DNA from 2 places in the Streptomyces yatensis genome. Region 2 is predicted to be linked to the other one. Evidence: predicted binding sites of a transcription regulator. Region 2 holds the regulator's gene; the other holds the start of a gene.

Region 1 (7,820 bases), 2.4 Mb from region 2:
CTCGGCGATCAGCTCGCCGACCTGCTTGTCCTGCGCGGACAGCGCGGCCACGGCGGCGATGTCGGACTTCTCGTCGATCGGGCGGGCGGTGGCCAGCAGGTCGTCCGAGACGGCCTTGACCGCCGCGTCGATGCCCTTCTTGAGGGCGGCCGGGGAGGCGCCGGCGGCCACGTTCTTCAGGCCCTCGCGGACCAGGGCCTGGGCCAGCACGGTCGCGGTGGTGGTGCCGTCACCCGCGATGTCGTTGGTCTTGGTCGCCACCTCCTTGACGAGCTGGGCGCCCAGGTTCTCGTACGGGTCCTCGACCTCGACCTCGCGGGCGATCGTGACACCGTCGTTGGTGATGGTCGGAGCACCGAACTTCTTGTCGATGACGACGTTGCGGCCACGGGGGCCGATCGTCACCTTGACGGTGTCCGCAAGCTTGTTGACGCCGCGCTCGAGGGCGCGACGGGCGTCCTCGTCGAACTTCAGGATCTTCGCCATGAGTTCCGTATGTCCTCTCAAACGAACCGCGCCCCGACCCCGGTTTCAGACGCGGGCACCGGGGCGCGGCTCATAGGCAAAACTTCGGTGATTACTTCTCGACGATCGCGAGGACGTCGCGAGCCGAGAGGACGAGGTACTCCTCGCCGCTGTACTTCACCTCGGTGCCGCCGTACTTGCTGTAGAGCACGACGTCACCGACGGAGACGTCGAGCGGAAGGCGCTTGCCGTCCTCGAAGCGGCCCGGGCCCACGGCCAGGACGACGCCCTCCTGGGGCTTTTCCTTGGCGGTGTCCGGAATGACCAGGCCCGAAGCCGTGGTCTGCTCGGCGTCGAGCGGCTGGACCACAATGCGGTCCTCGAGCGGCTTGATGGCAACCTTGGAGCTGGTGGTCGTCACGATCCGACCTCCCCCTTCGGAGATCTCACGGGGTCAACTGTCTGAGGTGGCGACCAGGTGGATCCGTCGTCGCGGGTGCCGGACCTGCCCGTCGCTGTATCCCTTGGCACTCATCGGTCCCGAGTGCCAGCCTCGACATTATGACGCGGTTAGCACTCAGTCAACTAGAGTGCCAAGCGACGTGGTGGCGCCCCCCCGCTCGCCACCCCATCACCGCCTAACGGCCGCCGCGCTCCGGGGCCGCGAGCACTCCGCGCGGCCCCGGCCCCCGCTCCAGAGCCCCAGGCCGTCTGCGCGGCCCAGGCCCCGTCTGTGCGGCCCAGGCCCCGTCTGTGCGGCCCCGGCGCCGTCACACATAGTCCTCCAGCCGCCCGATGGTGAAGCCCTGGGCCTGGATCGCCCGCACCAGCTCCGTGATCCAGCCGGTCATCGACTGCCCCTCGAGCTGCTCCGGCCCCCGGAAGTGCGCGAGGATGATGTCCCCCGGCTGGAGGTGGTCGCCGGAGCGGTAGGCCAGTCCGTGGGTCTCCATCTCGGCGCGCCACAGCACCACCGTCCGCGCCCCGCAGAAGCCCGCCGCCCGCAGGGTCGTCTCGTCGTAGTCCCCGAAGGGGGGACGGAAGAGACGCGGGGCTTGACCGAAGTGGTCCCACAGGTTGTCCCGCTGGCCGCAGATCTCCCGCACCTGGTCGTCGTAGGCCATACCGGCCAGGCTGGGGTGGGTGAGGGTGTGGTTCTCCATGGGGTTGCCGAGCCGGCGCAGCTGGTCGAAGTAGTCGTAGTGGTCGCCGATCACGTTGTCGGTGAGGAACGCGGTGAACGGCAGCCCAAGCTCGCGGGCCTGCTCCACGAAGCGCGGGTCCTTCTCGATCCCGTCGTCGATCGTCACGAAGACCACCCGCTGGTCGGTCGGCACCTGCCGCACGATCGGCGGCAGCCCCCACTGCTGCGGCCCGGACCGCCCCAGCGCGGGCTTGACGGCGGGCGGGGCCGGAGGCCGCTCCAGCGGCCGGTCCAGCCCCCAGCGACGGTAGGCGTCGGAGGCGCCGCCCAGCGAGCCCGAGCGCGGCGCGGAGGCCGTGCCGGACCGCCCCGCGGCCTGGGGCGGGGTGGGCGCCGAGGCGTCACCGGAGCCCGGCGGCAGGTCCGGGAACGCGCCGCCCTGGGCCTCACCCTCGTACCCCTGCCCCTCGTACCCCGGCCCTGACGACGCCGGTGGTCGCCGCTCCGGCTCCCGTCCGGACGGCGGCCGCGAGGACGACGGCGGATCGTCCAGCCGGGAGGCGAGCGAGGCCGGCGGCATGGGCGCGCCGTGACGGGAGCCAGTGTGCGGCTCGGTGGCGGCGCCGAGGGATCCGCAGGCCGTGAGCACGGCTGCCGCGCCGACGAGAACCAGACAGCGAGGAAAACCAGTCTTGATCATCATCACATAAGTGATCTTCGGTCCAGAGGCGTGCATCTGCGCGCCCTACGCGGGCAAATGCGCTCGCGGGAGCGGGGAGAATGGGCCATGTGGACGTTGACGCCTTCGACTCACTGCTCGGCGACGAGGGGCAGGCGCTGCTCTCCGGGCTCCGCGACTACGACCCGGCGAAGGAGCTCGCCACCGCGACGCGGCTGCGCCGCGACCACCCCCCGGCGCTGGTCTCGGCGGCCCTGACCCAGGCCGCGCTGCGACAGCGGGCGGTGGCCAAATTCGGCCCCGAGGACGCGCACCGGATGTACTTCACGCCGAACGGCGTGGAGCAGTCCACCCGCACCTCCGTCGCCGCGTACCGCGCCGCCCGCTTCGCGGAGTTCGGCGTCCGCCGGATGGCCGATCTGTGCTGCGGCATCGGCGGCGACGCGATCGCGCTGGCCCGCACCGGGATCTCCGTCCTCGCCGTCGACCGCGACCCGCTGACCTGCGCCGTCGCCCGTGCCAACGCCCAGGCGCTCGGCCTGGCCGAGCTCATCGAGATCCGCTGCGCCGATGTCACCGACATCGACACCCGGCCCTTCGACGCGGTCTTCGTCGACCCGGCCCGGCGCGGCGGCCGGGGCCGCGTCTTCGACCCCGAGGCGTACTCCCCGCCCCTCTCCTGGGCCATCGAGGCCGCCCGCACCACCCCGCGCGCCGCCCTCAAGATCGCCCCCGGCGTGCCGCACGAGGTGGTCCCCGAGGACGCGGAGGCCGAGTGGATCTCGGACCACGGCCAGGTGAAGGAGGCCGTCCTGTGGTTCGGCACCGCCCGCCCCGGGCTGCGCCGCGCCACCCTTCTGCCGAGCGCCCACTCCCTCGTCGGCACCCCGCACCTCCCCGCCCCCGGCCCCGGCCCGGTCGGCCGCTGGCTCTACGAGCCGGACGGGGCCGTCATCCGCGCCCATCTCGTCGCCGATGTCGCGGCCCGCGTCGGCGGCCGCCTGATCGACCCGACGATCGCCTACATCACGACGGACGAGCTGCGCCCGACGCCGTTCGCCACCGCGTACGAGATCACGGATGTGCTGCCGTTCAACCTGAAGCGGCTGAAGGCGCTGCTGCGGGAGCGGGAGGTCGGCATCGCGACCATCAAGAAGCGCGGTTCGGCGGTCGAGCCGGAGCAGCTCCGCAAGAAGCTCCGGCTCGAGGGCGGGAACGCCTGCACCATCGTGCTGACGCGCTCGAAGGGCTCCCCCACGATGCTTCTGGGGCATCCGGCCCAGACCCTGCCCACCGGCCCGTAACGCCTGCGGCGGGCGCTGATCCCCTCCCCGCCCCTTCCCGAAACCGGGGCCCCGCCCCAGACCCCGGTCCGACGACCGAGACCCGCGCAGACGTGCCGACCGCGACCAGCCCACCGGTGCGGGCGCTCACGGCAGAGGCGGCCGGCCCGTCCCTCCCCGGGGTCCAGGGGCCTGGCCCCTGGCACGGGAAGGGGCGGGGAGGGGAAAGACCACGGCCGGACGGGCGGTGGGGAATCCCCTAAACCCGGTTCCACTTCGTGAGGCCGCTCGCGCCCCGGGGGTTACGGTCGACGCCTCGAGGGTTACGGTCAACGCGTCGGGAGTTGCGGCAACGCGTCGACGCGACAGCGTGTTCGGTCCCGACGAAAGAGCGTGTGAGTATGACGGCCTCCGCCACCGAGAGCGGCGCCAAGCGAACGTTCACCGTGCGTGCCGGGGAGGCGAGCGGTGATCGCATACGGCTCAGCGTCTACGACATGCTCATCGGCCCGGTCTATACCCCGCGTGCCTTTTTCTACCGGGAGACCCTCGACGGCGAGGCGCTCCGCGCCTCCCTCGCCAGGACATTGCGCACCTTCCCCATCCTTTCCGGCCGTATGAAGAGGGATCCCGACGGCGGTCTCAGTGTGCTCTGCGACGACGGCGGTGTGCGCTTCGTCGAGGCATACGCATCCGAGCCCATGCCGGACTACGGGCCTCGCCATACGGCGAAAAAGGGACTGGAGCGCCATCTCAGTCACGCCATGCCCTTCTGGGTGGTCGACCGCGATACACCGCTTTTCACGGTGAAGCTCACCCATATGAAGGGCGGGGGCTCCATCCTGGGCCTCACGATGAATCACGCCGTGGCCGACGGCTCCAGCTATATGAGCTTCCTGGAGAGCTGGGTGCGCGAGCACCGGGGCCTCGGATATCCCAAGCCCAGCCACGACCGCGGCGTCATCGACGCGCTCGGCGCCTCGGCCACGGGTGACACCCGGATGGGCGGTGCCCATCTCACGATCATCGGGCGCGGCCAGAAGTCCGCCTTCATCGGCCGCGCCCTGATGGGCAGCCTCGGCAATGTGACGACGGTGACCACCCGCTTCACGGCCGCCGAACTCGCCACCATGAAGGACACCGCGATGGCCGACCTCGCGGGCACGGAGCGGTGGGTGTCGACCAATGACGCGCTGACCGCCCATCTGTGGAAAGTGCTGGGCGAATTGCGTGACCGCCCCGACGCGAGCGAGGAAAGGCTCGGCCTCATCGCCGACTTCCGTTCGTTCGCCGGGGACGCGATACCGGATGACTACTGGGGCAACGCCGTCACCAACACCCGGCCCGGAATGACCGCGGCCGAACTGCGCGCCCGCCCTCTCGGCGAGGTCGCCGCGGCGGTCCGCGCGGGCCATGCCGAGAACACGGAGGAGCGAATCCGCGAGGAAGCGGCGTTCCTCTGCGCCGAACGGGACGCGGGACGCTTCAAGCGCGTCATGAACACCATGGGCCTGGACGCGTTCGACAGCACCATCGCGATCAACAACTGGTCCAAGCTCCCCTTCTACCGCATCGACTTCGGGCAGGGCGCGCCGTTCTGGTACGACTTCACCTCGATTCCCATTCCCTGGACCGTGCACATAGCGCCGGCCCCGGCCGACCAGAACGGCGCCCGCGATGTGCATATGGCCCTGCCCCGCGCCCAGGTCCGGGCCCTTCAGGAGCCGTCCTGGGCGAGCCGGTTCCACCGTTACGCGGAGTCCGGCGAGACCTTTCCGCTGACTTTCATGGACGCCAAAGCCAAGTGGTGAGGAAAGCGGTGCGGAAGCCCGCGCGACCATAAAGCGCCGGGGCTAGCCCTCGGCGTCCTCCTCCTTGCCCGCGAGCTCGAACCAGACCCCCTTCGCATACGTGCCGACCGCGTCCCCCTCCGCCGTCCCCCACGCGTCGGCCAGGGCCGCCACCAGGCCGAGGCCGCGGCCGTGGAGGCGATCGCCCTCGGGGAGGCGGGCCGCGGTGGGGAGTTCGGCGGAGGCGTCGTAGACCAGGACGCGGAAGCGGGGCGGCTCGATCACCACGCGCAGCATCAGGGAGTCGCCCTCGGCGTGCAGAAACGCGTTGGTGGCCAGCTCCGAGGTGCACAGCGTCGCCGTGTCGACCAGTTCCTCCTGCCCCACGGAGTTCAGCACACAGGCCACGAAGTCCCGGCAGACCTTGGAGGACGTCGGATGGCGGCTGCTCTGGAGGGTGTAGACGTACGGATCCCTGGAGGGGACGGGCGGGCGGCGTGGGGGACGGTCGTCGGACTCGTGATCGGAATCCATGGGGCAACTCCCTGTGAGGGGGCCGACAGCGCGCGTACCGTTACGGCGATCAACGCGCAGTAGCGGCAACAGCACCTACGGTAGGGCAGCGATGCAAACAACTGCTACGGTCCCGTTGAATTTCCCCGACAATTACTCCTTGAGGGTTACGGAGGACCATGCCACCCAGGAGCGTCCCGACCGCGCGCCAAGTCCGGCTCGGTACAGAACTCAGGAGGATGCGCGAAGGCGCGGGTCTCAGCATTCAGGAGGCCGCCGACCGGCTGGGCATCAATCGCACCCACATCACCAACCTGGAGCTGGCGCGCTTCGGCGTGAGCGAGGAGCGGGTCCGGGCCCTCGCCGCCATCTACGCCTGCCCGGACAGCGCGTACGTCGAGGCGCTCGTCGCCATGACCCGGGAGCGCAAGGGCGGCTGGTGGGAGGAGTACCGGGGCCATATCGCCACCGGCGGGCTCGATCTGGCCGAGTTGGAGTACTACGCCACGAGCCTGCGCGTGCTCGAAATCATGCATATGCCCGGCCTGTTGCAGACGGAGGAGTACGCGCGGGCGGTGCTCGGCTCCACCGTCCCGCAGTGGTCCGCCACGGACCTCAGACGCAGGCTCTCCCACCGGATGAAGCGCCGCGACATCCTGGACCGGGACGACCCGCCGTCGTGCACCTTCATCATCCACGAGGCGGCGCTGCGCATGCGGTTCGGAACGGACCTCGTCCTGCGCGCGCAACTGGACAGCCTGCTGGAGTCCTCCGAGCGGAAGAACGTCACCGTGCGCGTGCTGACCTTCGAGGCCGGAGGGTTCCATGTGCCCGGACTCTCGGTCACCTACGCCCTGGGGGCGGTGCCCCAGCTGGACACCGCGCAACTCGACGCCGCCCACGGCCCGGTCTTCCTGGACGCGCAGTCCCAGCTCGTCAACCATCGTGGAGTCCTGGACCGCACCACCGAGGCGGCCCTCTCCGTGGAGGAGTCACGTGATTTCATTCGTGACATCGCTCAACAGACATGAAGGCGTGGAGATGACCGAGGTCAACTGGCAGAAATCCTCCTATTCCAGCGCGGGGGACGGAAACTCCTGCATAGAACTCGCCCTCATAGGCACCACCGTCGCCCTCCGCGAGAGCGACGACCCCCGCACCGTCCTCGCCACGACCCCCATGAAGCTGGGAGCCCTGCTCCGGTCCATCAAGGCGGGCGAGCTCGATCACCTCGCGGCGGCGCCTGAGGCGTAGCGGACCTACGTCCAGGGGATCAGCCGCGGTCCCCACCATGAGCGGAGGCCGGTGCCGGGGCTCCGGCGTTACGGTCGGCAGTATGGAAGCCCGCACCGACCTCGATCTTGACGCCTATCTGGCCCGTATCGGCTGGACCGGCGACCGGCGCCCCGCGCCCACCGTGGAGACGCTGCGGGCGGTGCACCGGGCGCATCTGATGTCCATCCCGTTCGAGAACCTCGAGCCCCTCCTCGGCTCGGCCCCCTCCCTCGACCTCCCCGACCTCGAGGCCAAACTGGTCCGCGGTCGGCGCGGCGGTTACTGCTACGAGCACAACACGCTGCTGACCGCCGCCCTCACCGCGCTCGGCTTCGGCGTCACCGGCCTCTCCGGCCGCGTCCGGGTCGGAGCGGCCCCCGGGGCGGTCCGTCCGCGCACCCATATGGTGCTGCTGGTCGAGATCCCGGGCGAGGAGCGGCGCTACGTGGCCGATGTGGGCTTCGGCAGCATCGGGGGCCTCCTGGAGGCCGTGCCGCTCGTGGCCGGCACCGAGTTCCACGACGGCACCCGGCGCCATCGCTACGTCCGCGAGCCGTACCCCGGCGGGCTGGAGGACCTGTGGGTGTTCCAGGCGTTCCTCGACGGCTCCTGGCAGGACCAGTACGCCTTCACCCGGGAGCCCTGCCACCCGTCCGACTACGTGGTGATCA
Region 2 (7,820 bases):
CGACCGCGCCCGCGGCCAGCGCCGAGGCGATCTGCGAACCGCGCATGATCCCGCCCGCCGCGATGATCGGGATCTGGACGTACTCACGGACCAGCGTGATCAGCGACAGCAGGCCGAGCCCGGCGCCCATCCCGTCGACGGCCGGGTCATTGCTGTACGTGCCCTGGTGGCCGCCGGCCTCCACGCCCTGCACACAGACCGCGTCGGCGCCCGCCCACTGGGCGGTCTGCGCCTCGACGGGCGAGGTCACGGTCACGATCGTGCGGGTACCGGCCTGGGCGAAGGCGTCGAGGACGGCACGGGTCGGGCAGCCGAAGGTGAACGAGACGACCGGAACGGGGTTGTCGAGGAGCACGGCGAGCTTGGCGTCGTACGCGTCGTCCGTGCCCGCGTCCGGGTCGCCCAGCGGGGTCTCGTACCAGGCCGCCTCGCCCGTGAGGCGCGCCCGGTAGGCCCCGACGGCGGCCGTGTCGGCGTTGGCCGGCTGCGGCATGAACAGATTGACACCGAAGTGCCGACCGGTCAGCCCTCGCAGCTGTTTGATCTCCTCATACATCGCTTCCGGCGTCTTGTAGCCGGCAGCGAGGAAACCGAGGCCACCGGCCTCGGAGACAGTGGCGGCGAGCTGCGGGCAGGAGGCTCCACCCGCCATCGGCGCCTGCACGATCGGGTACCGGTAAAGATCGGTCAGCGCGGAGGACATGGCCACATCGTGCCATGCCCTCCACAAGGGCTCACCACCGGATCACCGTCCGTTGAACGCGTCCTTCAGCCGCGAGAACAGCCCCTGCTGCCCGGGCTTGAATTCGCCGACCGGGCGCTCCTCGCCGCGCAGCTTGGACAGCCGCCGCAGCAGCTCCTCCTGCTCCGGGTCGAGCTTGGTCGGGGTGGTCACCTCGACATGCACGATCAGGTCGCCCCGGCCGCCGCCCCGCAGATGGGTGACGCCGCGCTGGTGCAGCGGGATCGACTGGCCGGACTGGGTGCCGGGCCGGATGTCGACCTCCTCCAGGCCGTCCAGCGTCTCCAGCGGCACCTTGGTGCCCAGCGACGCCGCCGTCATCGGGATGGTCACCGTGCAGTGCATATCGTCGCCGCGCCGCTGGAAGACCGGGTGCGGGACCTCGTGGATCTCCACATACAGGTCGCCCGCCGGGCCGCCGCCCGGTCCGACCTCGCCCTCACCGGCCAGCTGGATCCTGGTGCCGTTGTCCACACCGGCGGGGATCTTCACGGTCAGGGTGCGCCGCGAGCGGATCCGGCCGTCGCCCGCGCACTCCGGGCACGGGGTCGGCACCACGGTGCCGAAGCCCTGGCACTGGGGGCACGGCCGCGAGGTCATGACCTGGCCCAGGAAGGACCGCGTCACCTGGGAGACCTCACCGCGGCCACGGCACATGTCACAGGTCTGCGCCGAGGTGCCCGGCGCCGCGCCCTCGCCGCTGCACGTGGTGCAGACGACCGCGGTGTCGACCTGAATGTCCTTGGTGGTCCCGAACGCGGCCTCGTTGAGCTCCACGTCCAGACGGATCATCGCGTCCTGACCGCGCCGGGTCCGGGAGCGCGGACCGCGCTGCGAGGCGGTGCCGAAGAACGCGTCCATGATGTCGGAGAAGTTGCCGAAGCCCCCGCCGAAGCCTCCGGCGCCACCGCCGCCGGCCCCGGACATCGGGTCCCCGCCCAGGTCGTAGACCTGCTTCTTCTGTGGGTCCGACAAGACCTCGTAAGCGGCGTTGATCTCCTTGAACCGCTCCTGGGTCTTCGGATCCGGGTTCACATCCGGATGCAGCTCGCGTGCGAGCCGGCGGAATGCCTTCTTGATCTGGTCCTGCGAGGCATCACGCGGCACGCCCAGGACTGCGTAGTAGTCCGTCGCCACTTACGACTCCGCCAGGATCTGTCCGACGTAACGTGCCACTGCGCGTACCGCTCCCATCGTTCCGGGGTAGTCCATGCGGGTCGGTCCGACCACGCCGAGTTTGGCGACCGCCTCGTCGCCGGAACCGTAGCCGACCGCGACGACCGAGGTGGCGTTGAGCCCCTCGTGAGCATTCTCATGCCCGATCCGCACGGTCATACCCGAGTCCTTGGCCTCGCCCAGCAACTTGAGGAGGACGACATGCTCCTCGAGTGCCTCCAGGACGGGCCGGATCGTCAGGGGGAAATCATGCACGAAACGCGTGAGGTTCGCGGTGCCGCCGATCATCAGCCGCTCCTCGGTCTCCTCCACCAGCGTCTCGAGCAAGGTCGACAGCACGATCGAGACGGTCCCCCGGTCCTCCTGTTCGAAGGACTCCGGAAGATCCTGCACCAACTGCGGCACATCCGCGAAACGCCGACCCACGACCCGGCTGTTGAGCCGGGCGCGCAGATCGGCCAGCGAGTCCTCGGTGATCGGAGTGGGGCAGTCCACCATGCGCTGCTCCACCCGGCCGGTGTCCGTGATCAGCACCAGCATCACCCGGGCCGTGGCCAGCGGCAGCAGCTCCACATGGCGCACCGTCGAGCGGGTCAGCGACGGATACTGCACCACCGCCACCTGCCGGGTCAGCTGCGCCAGCAGCCGGACCGTGCGGCCCACCACGTCATCGAGGTCGACCGCGCCGTCCAGGAAGTTCTGAATGGCCCGCCGCTCCGGGCTGGACAGCGGCTTCACTCCCGCCAGCTTGTCCACGAAGAGGCGATAGCCCTTGTCGGTGGGGATCCGCCCGGCGCTCGTATGCGGCTGGGCGATGAACCCCTCGTCCTCCAGAGCGGCCATGTCATTACGCACCGTGGCCGGGGAGACCCCCAGCCGGTGCCGCTCGGTGAGCGCCTTGGAGCCGACCGGCTCCTCCGTCCCCACATAGTCCTGGACAATGGCACGCAGCACCTCGAGTCTGCGTTCGCTGAGCACCCCGCGCACCTCCAGTCCAGCGGTCTCATCAGGTCGTCCGCCTGGCACTCACCGGGCACGAGTGCCAGAACCCCTCCGCCAGTGTACGGCGGGGTGCGGTGGCATGGGCAAGAGCCGCCGCTGGCAGCAACTCTCCCCCATCCCCGTTGAGCTAGCGTCGCGGTATGGAGACGTGTTGGGAAGAGGCAGGCTGGGAGCGGCTCGCGCCCGGTGTGGCCCGCCGTCGGCTGCCGGAGTGGGACGAGACGGTCGGCGTGGTCGTCGGCCGGACCGACATCCTCGTCGTGGACACCGGCGCGACCCTGCGCGCCGGGGCCGAGCTGCGCGCCGAGATCACCCGGCTGACCGGCCGCCGCCCCACCCGGATCGCGCTCACCCATCCGCACTTCGACCACGTCCTGGGCTCGGCCGCCTTCGCGGGCTGCCAGGTGTACGGGGCCACGGGCATGGACGAGCTGCTGCGCCGGGAGCGGGAGGCACTGCGCGAGGACGCGATGCGCCACGGGGTGGACCGCGACGCCGCCACCGAGGCCGTGGACCATCTGGTGGGCCCGCACCACCTGGTCTCCGGGGAGCTCACCTTGGACCTGGGTGACCGGCAGGTGCTGCTGGCCAATGTGGGGCCCGGCCACACCGCCCATGACCTGGCCGTTCTGGTGCCCGGCCGGCCCGAGGTGGTCTTCTGCGGCGATCTGGTGGAGGAGTCCGGCACGCCGCAGGCCGGGCCCGACGCGATCCCCGGCCGCTGGCCCGCCGCCCTCGACCGGCTGCTCGCCCTCGGCGGCCCGGACGCGCGGTACGTCCCGGGGCACGGCTCGGTCGTGGACGCCGGGTTCGTGCGCGCCCAACGTGATGAATTGGCGGCCCGCTTCGGCGTGTCCCGCTAGGCGTCCGCCCAGCCCTCCCTCCGGGCGTTCACCCGGTGGCCCAACTGGGCGCTCCCTAGGCGTCCACCTAGTCGTCCGCACGACCGGAGCGGGCGGCCGTCGCGCGCTATCGTCATCCGGATGCGACAGTACGACCCGGACCTGACCCCGCCCTGGAAGCGGCAGCGGCCCGCCCCCGAGGTCCCCGCCGAACCGGACCTCGTCGTGGAGGAGGTCACCACCGGCTTCTGCGGCGCCGTGATCCGCTGCGAGAAGACCGCCCAGGGCCCCACGGTCACTCTGGAGGACCGCTTCGGCAAACATCGCGTCTTCCCCATGGAGCCGCGCGGTTTTCTGCTCGAAGGGCGTGTCGTCACCCTCGTACGCCCGCGCGCGGCGGCCCCCAGCGCGCCCCAGCGCACCGCCTCGGGGTCGATCGCCGTTCCGGGAGCGCGCGCGAGGGTCGCCCGCGCGGGGCGCATCTATGTCGAGGGGCGCCATGACGCGGAGCTGGTGGAGCGGGTCTGGGGCGACGATCTGCGCATCGAGGGCGTCGTCGTGGAGTACCTGGAGGGCGTCGACGACCTGCCCGCCATCGTCGACGACTTCTCCCCCGGCCCGGACGCCCGGCTCGGCGTCCTCGTCGACCATCTGGTCACGGGCTCCAAGGAGTCCCGGATCGCCGCACAGGTCACCGGCGAGCATGTGCTGGTCCTCGGCCACCCCTACATCGACATCTGGGAGGCCGTGAAGCCGTCCTCCGTCGGCATCCCGGCCTGGCCGACGGTGCCGCACGGCCAGGACTGGAAGAAGGGCGTCTGCCGCGCCCTGGGCTGGCCGGAGAACACCGGGGCCGCCTGGCAGCGGATCCTGTCCTCGGTCCACTCCTACAAGGACCTCCAGCCGGAGCTCCTGGGGCGGGTGGAGGAGCTGATCGACTTCGTGACGGCCCCGCTGGGCTGACGGCTCCCGTCTCAGTCGACCAGGTCGCGCACCACCGCGTCCGCCAGCAGCCGCCCGCGCAGCGTGAGCACGGCCCGCCCCCGTCCGTACGGCTCCGGGTCCAGCAGGCCGTCCTCCAGCGCCCGTGCCGCGGCCGCCGCCCCGGCCGGGCGCAGCAGCTCCAGCGGGCAGCCCTCGACCAGCCGCAGCTCCAGCAGGATCCGCTCCACCCGGCGCTCCTCGGCGGTCAGCAGCTCCCGGCCGGCGCCGGGCGACCTGCCCTCGCCGAGGGCCTGTGCGTACGCCCCGGGGTGCTTCACGTTCCACCACCGCACGCCGCCCACATGGCTGTGCGCGCCGGGGCCGGCGCCCCACCAGTCGGCGCCGCGCCAGTACAGCTCGTTGTGCCGGCAGCGGCCGGCGGGCGAGGTGGCCCAGTTGGAGACCTCGTACCAGGCGAAGCCGGCGGCCGAAAGGATCTCCTCGGCGATCAGATAGCGGTCCGCGTGCACATCGTCGTCGGTCATCGGAACCTCGCCGCGTCGGATCCGCCGCGCCAGCTGGGTGCCCTCCTCCACGATCAGCGCATACGCCGACACATGGTCCGGCCCCGCCCCGAGCGCCGCCTCCAGGGAGGCCCGCCAGTCCGCGTCGCTCTCCCCCGGCGTCCCGTAGATCAGGTCCAGGTTCACATGGTCGAACCCGGCCGCCCGCGCCTCGGCCACGCAGGCCTCCGGCCGCCCGGGGGTATGGGTGCGGTCCAGCACCTTCAGGACGTGCTGCCGGGCGCTCTGCATCCCGAAGGAGATCCGGTTGAAACCCGCCTCCCGCAGCTCCGCCAGATAGCGCGGATCGACCGACTCCGGATTCGCCTCGGTCGTGACCTCGACGCCCTCGGCCAGCCCGAACTCCTCCCGGATCGCCCCGAGCATCCGCCCGAGGTCCGCCGCGGCGAGCAGGGTCGGGGTCCCGCCGCCGACGAAGACGGTCTCCACGGGCCGCGGGTCGTCGCCCAGCACCTTCCGCGCCAGCCGCACCTCCTCGACGACCTGCTCGGCGTAGTTGTCCCGCGAGGCGAGCACACCGCCGGAGCCGCGCAGCTCACTGGCGGTGTAGGTGTTGAAGTCGCAGTAGCCGCAGCGGCTGGCGCAGTACGGCACATGCAGATAGAACCCCAGCGGCCGCCGCTCCGCCCCCGCCAAAGCGGTCGCGGGCAGTGCGCCGTCCTCGGGCATGGGCTCACCATCTGGCAGTACGGAAGGCATGCCCCCATTGTCCGTCACGGCCCGCGCGACCCAGGACCACGAGGCGCGGGGCCCCGCCCGGGCCCGTCCGGCGGGGCCTCGCCGGACGGCGCCTAGACCCGCCTAGACCACCTTCAGGACCAGCATCGCCAGATCGTCGTCCGGAGGCTCCGCCGCGAACTCGTCCACCGCCTGCCGCACCCGCTCCGCGACCTCCCGCGCGCTCAGCCCCGCGCACAGCGCGAACGCCGCCGCCAGACCGTCCTCGTCGTCGAACTGCCGGTCGCCGGATCGGTGCTCCGTCACCCCGTCCGTCACACAGAGCAGCGTTTCCCCGGGCGCCAGATCGAACGATTCACTCTCGTACGTCACATCGTCCACAACGCCCAGCAGTATCTGCGGCGCCGCGACGGTCCGCACCTCGCCCTCGGGCCGCAGCACCAGCGGCAGCGGATGCCCCGCGCTGGCCAGCGTGCAACGCACCCCTTCGCCCTCGCCCAGCGGCTCCAGCTCCCCGTACAGCAGCGACAGGAACCGCGCGACCCCGCCGCCGGCCGGGAGGCCCGTGCCGACCAGGCCGCCGTCCATCAGCTCCACGACCCCGGCGGGGCCTCCCACGGCCTCCACACCGGCCGCCACGGCCTCCGCGGCGCCCTCGACCGCCTGTTCCACCGCCTCCTCGCCCAGGAGCTGGTTGAGCCGGTCCAGGACCTCTCCCACGCCGTATCCCTCGCGGGCGAGCAGCCGCAGCCAGGGCCGGACGAGGCCGGTCACCACGGCCGCCTCCGGGCCGTTTCCGCAGACGTCGCCCAGGACGAAGCACCAGCGGCCGTCACCGGCCGGGAAGACGTCGTAGAAGTCGCCCCCGGCCGAGATGTCGCCGGTCGGCTCGTACACGACCGCCGACTCGACGCCGGGGATGCGCGGGATGACGGACGGCAGCAGCCCGCGCTGCAGCACCCGGCTGATGGTCGCCTGCCGGGTGTAGCGGCGGGCGGAGGCGAGCGCCAGGGCGACGCGGCGGGCGAAGTCCTCGACCAGGCCGACCGCTTCGGCCGGCATCCGCACCAGCCCGGCCCGCCCGAGCAGCAGCGTGCCGAGCGCGCGGCCGCCCGCGACCAGCCGGCAGGCGAGGGCCGCGCCGCCGGGCCCGTACGCCGCGGGGTCGGCCGGCCAGGGCCACTCCACGGCGCTGCCGCGGACGGCGGCGGGCACCTGGGGCGGCTCCTTCTCCAGCACCCGCCGCAGGCCCTCGATGCGCCCCTCGCTGGCGTGCCAGACCCGGGCCAGCCGCGGCGGGCCGCTCGTGGAGTCGAGCCAGATCGCGCACCAGTCGGCGAGCCGGGGCACCAGCAGCTGTCCGGCCAGCGAGGTCACCATGTCCTCGTCGAACTGCCCGGCCAGCAGGTCGGACGCCTCGGCGAGGAAGGAGAGCGCGCCGCGCTGGATCCAGTCGGGGTCCACGCGGACGGGGGCGCGGCCCGGCGCGGGCGCGACGATCTCGACGGCCTCCTTACGGCCTTCACAGACGACTCCCGCGCCCTCGGGGACGGGGCCCAGGCCCTCGCGGACGGCGCCCGCGCCGAACCCGCCCTCGGGCTCGGCCACGGTGGCGGCCGCCGGGTCCATGGCGGCCGCGGCGTCCATGAAGGCCGAGCCCATGGCGCCCGCCCCCGTGGTGGCCGCGCCCGTGGGCGCCACCGCCATCTGGAACCACACCGACTTGGTCGCCCGCCGGTAGGTCGTCCCCCAGGACTCGGCGATCTCGGCCACCAGCCGCAGTCCGTGGCCACCGGCGCACTCCGGCCGCTCGTCCGGATCCGGCGGATCGCCGCGCACCACCCGGGTGGGATGGTGATCGGTCACCTCCAC

The links. The regulator HrcA, encoded in region 2, represses chaperone genes, less so after heat shock. The targets are predictions, from matches to a motif close to TTNGCACTCNGNNNNNCNGAGTGCNAA.
Region 1: groES (co-chaperone GroES) is a predicted target of HrcA. The motif match lies at 1,036-1,062, and genes of this name have one in related genera.

What each region holds. Positions count from the first base shown of each region.
Region 1 covers NZ_CP072941.1:4,521,845-4,529,664, forward strand. The annotation lists gene groL (chaperonin GroEL) at 1-486, opposite strand, end outside; gene groES (co-chaperone GroES) at 578-886, opposite strand; gene J8403_RS18560 (polysaccharide deacetylase family protein) at 1,236-2,345, opposite strand; gene J8403_RS18565 (class I SAM-dependent methyltransferase) at 2,390-3,592, shown strand; gene J8403_RS18570 (acyltransferase) at 3,973-5,382, shown strand; gene J8403_RS18575 (ATP-binding protein) at 5,425-5,895, opposite strand; gene J8403_RS18580 (helix-turn-helix domain-containing protein) at 6,054-6,905, shown strand; gene J8403_RS18585 (DUF397 domain-containing protein) at 6,916-7,128, shown strand; gene J8403_RS18590 (arylamine N-acetyltransferase family protein) at 7,211-7,820, shown strand, end outside.
Region 2 covers NZ_CP072941.1:6,886,474-6,894,293, reverse strand. The annotation lists gene J8403_RS28465 (nitronate monooxygenase) at 1-703, opposite strand, end outside; gene dnaJ (molecular chaperone DnaJ) at 746-1,879, opposite strand; gene hrcA (heat-inducible transcriptional repressor HrcA) at 1,880-2,896, opposite strand; gene J8403_RS28450 (MBL fold metallo-hydrolase) at 3,061-3,783, shown strand; gene J8403_RS28445 (DUF3097 domain-containing protein) at 3,904-4,725, shown strand; gene hemW (radical SAM family heme chaperone HemW) at 4,737-5,969, opposite strand; gene J8403_RS28435 (ATP-binding SpoIIE family protein phosphatase) at 6,072-7,820, opposite strand, start outside.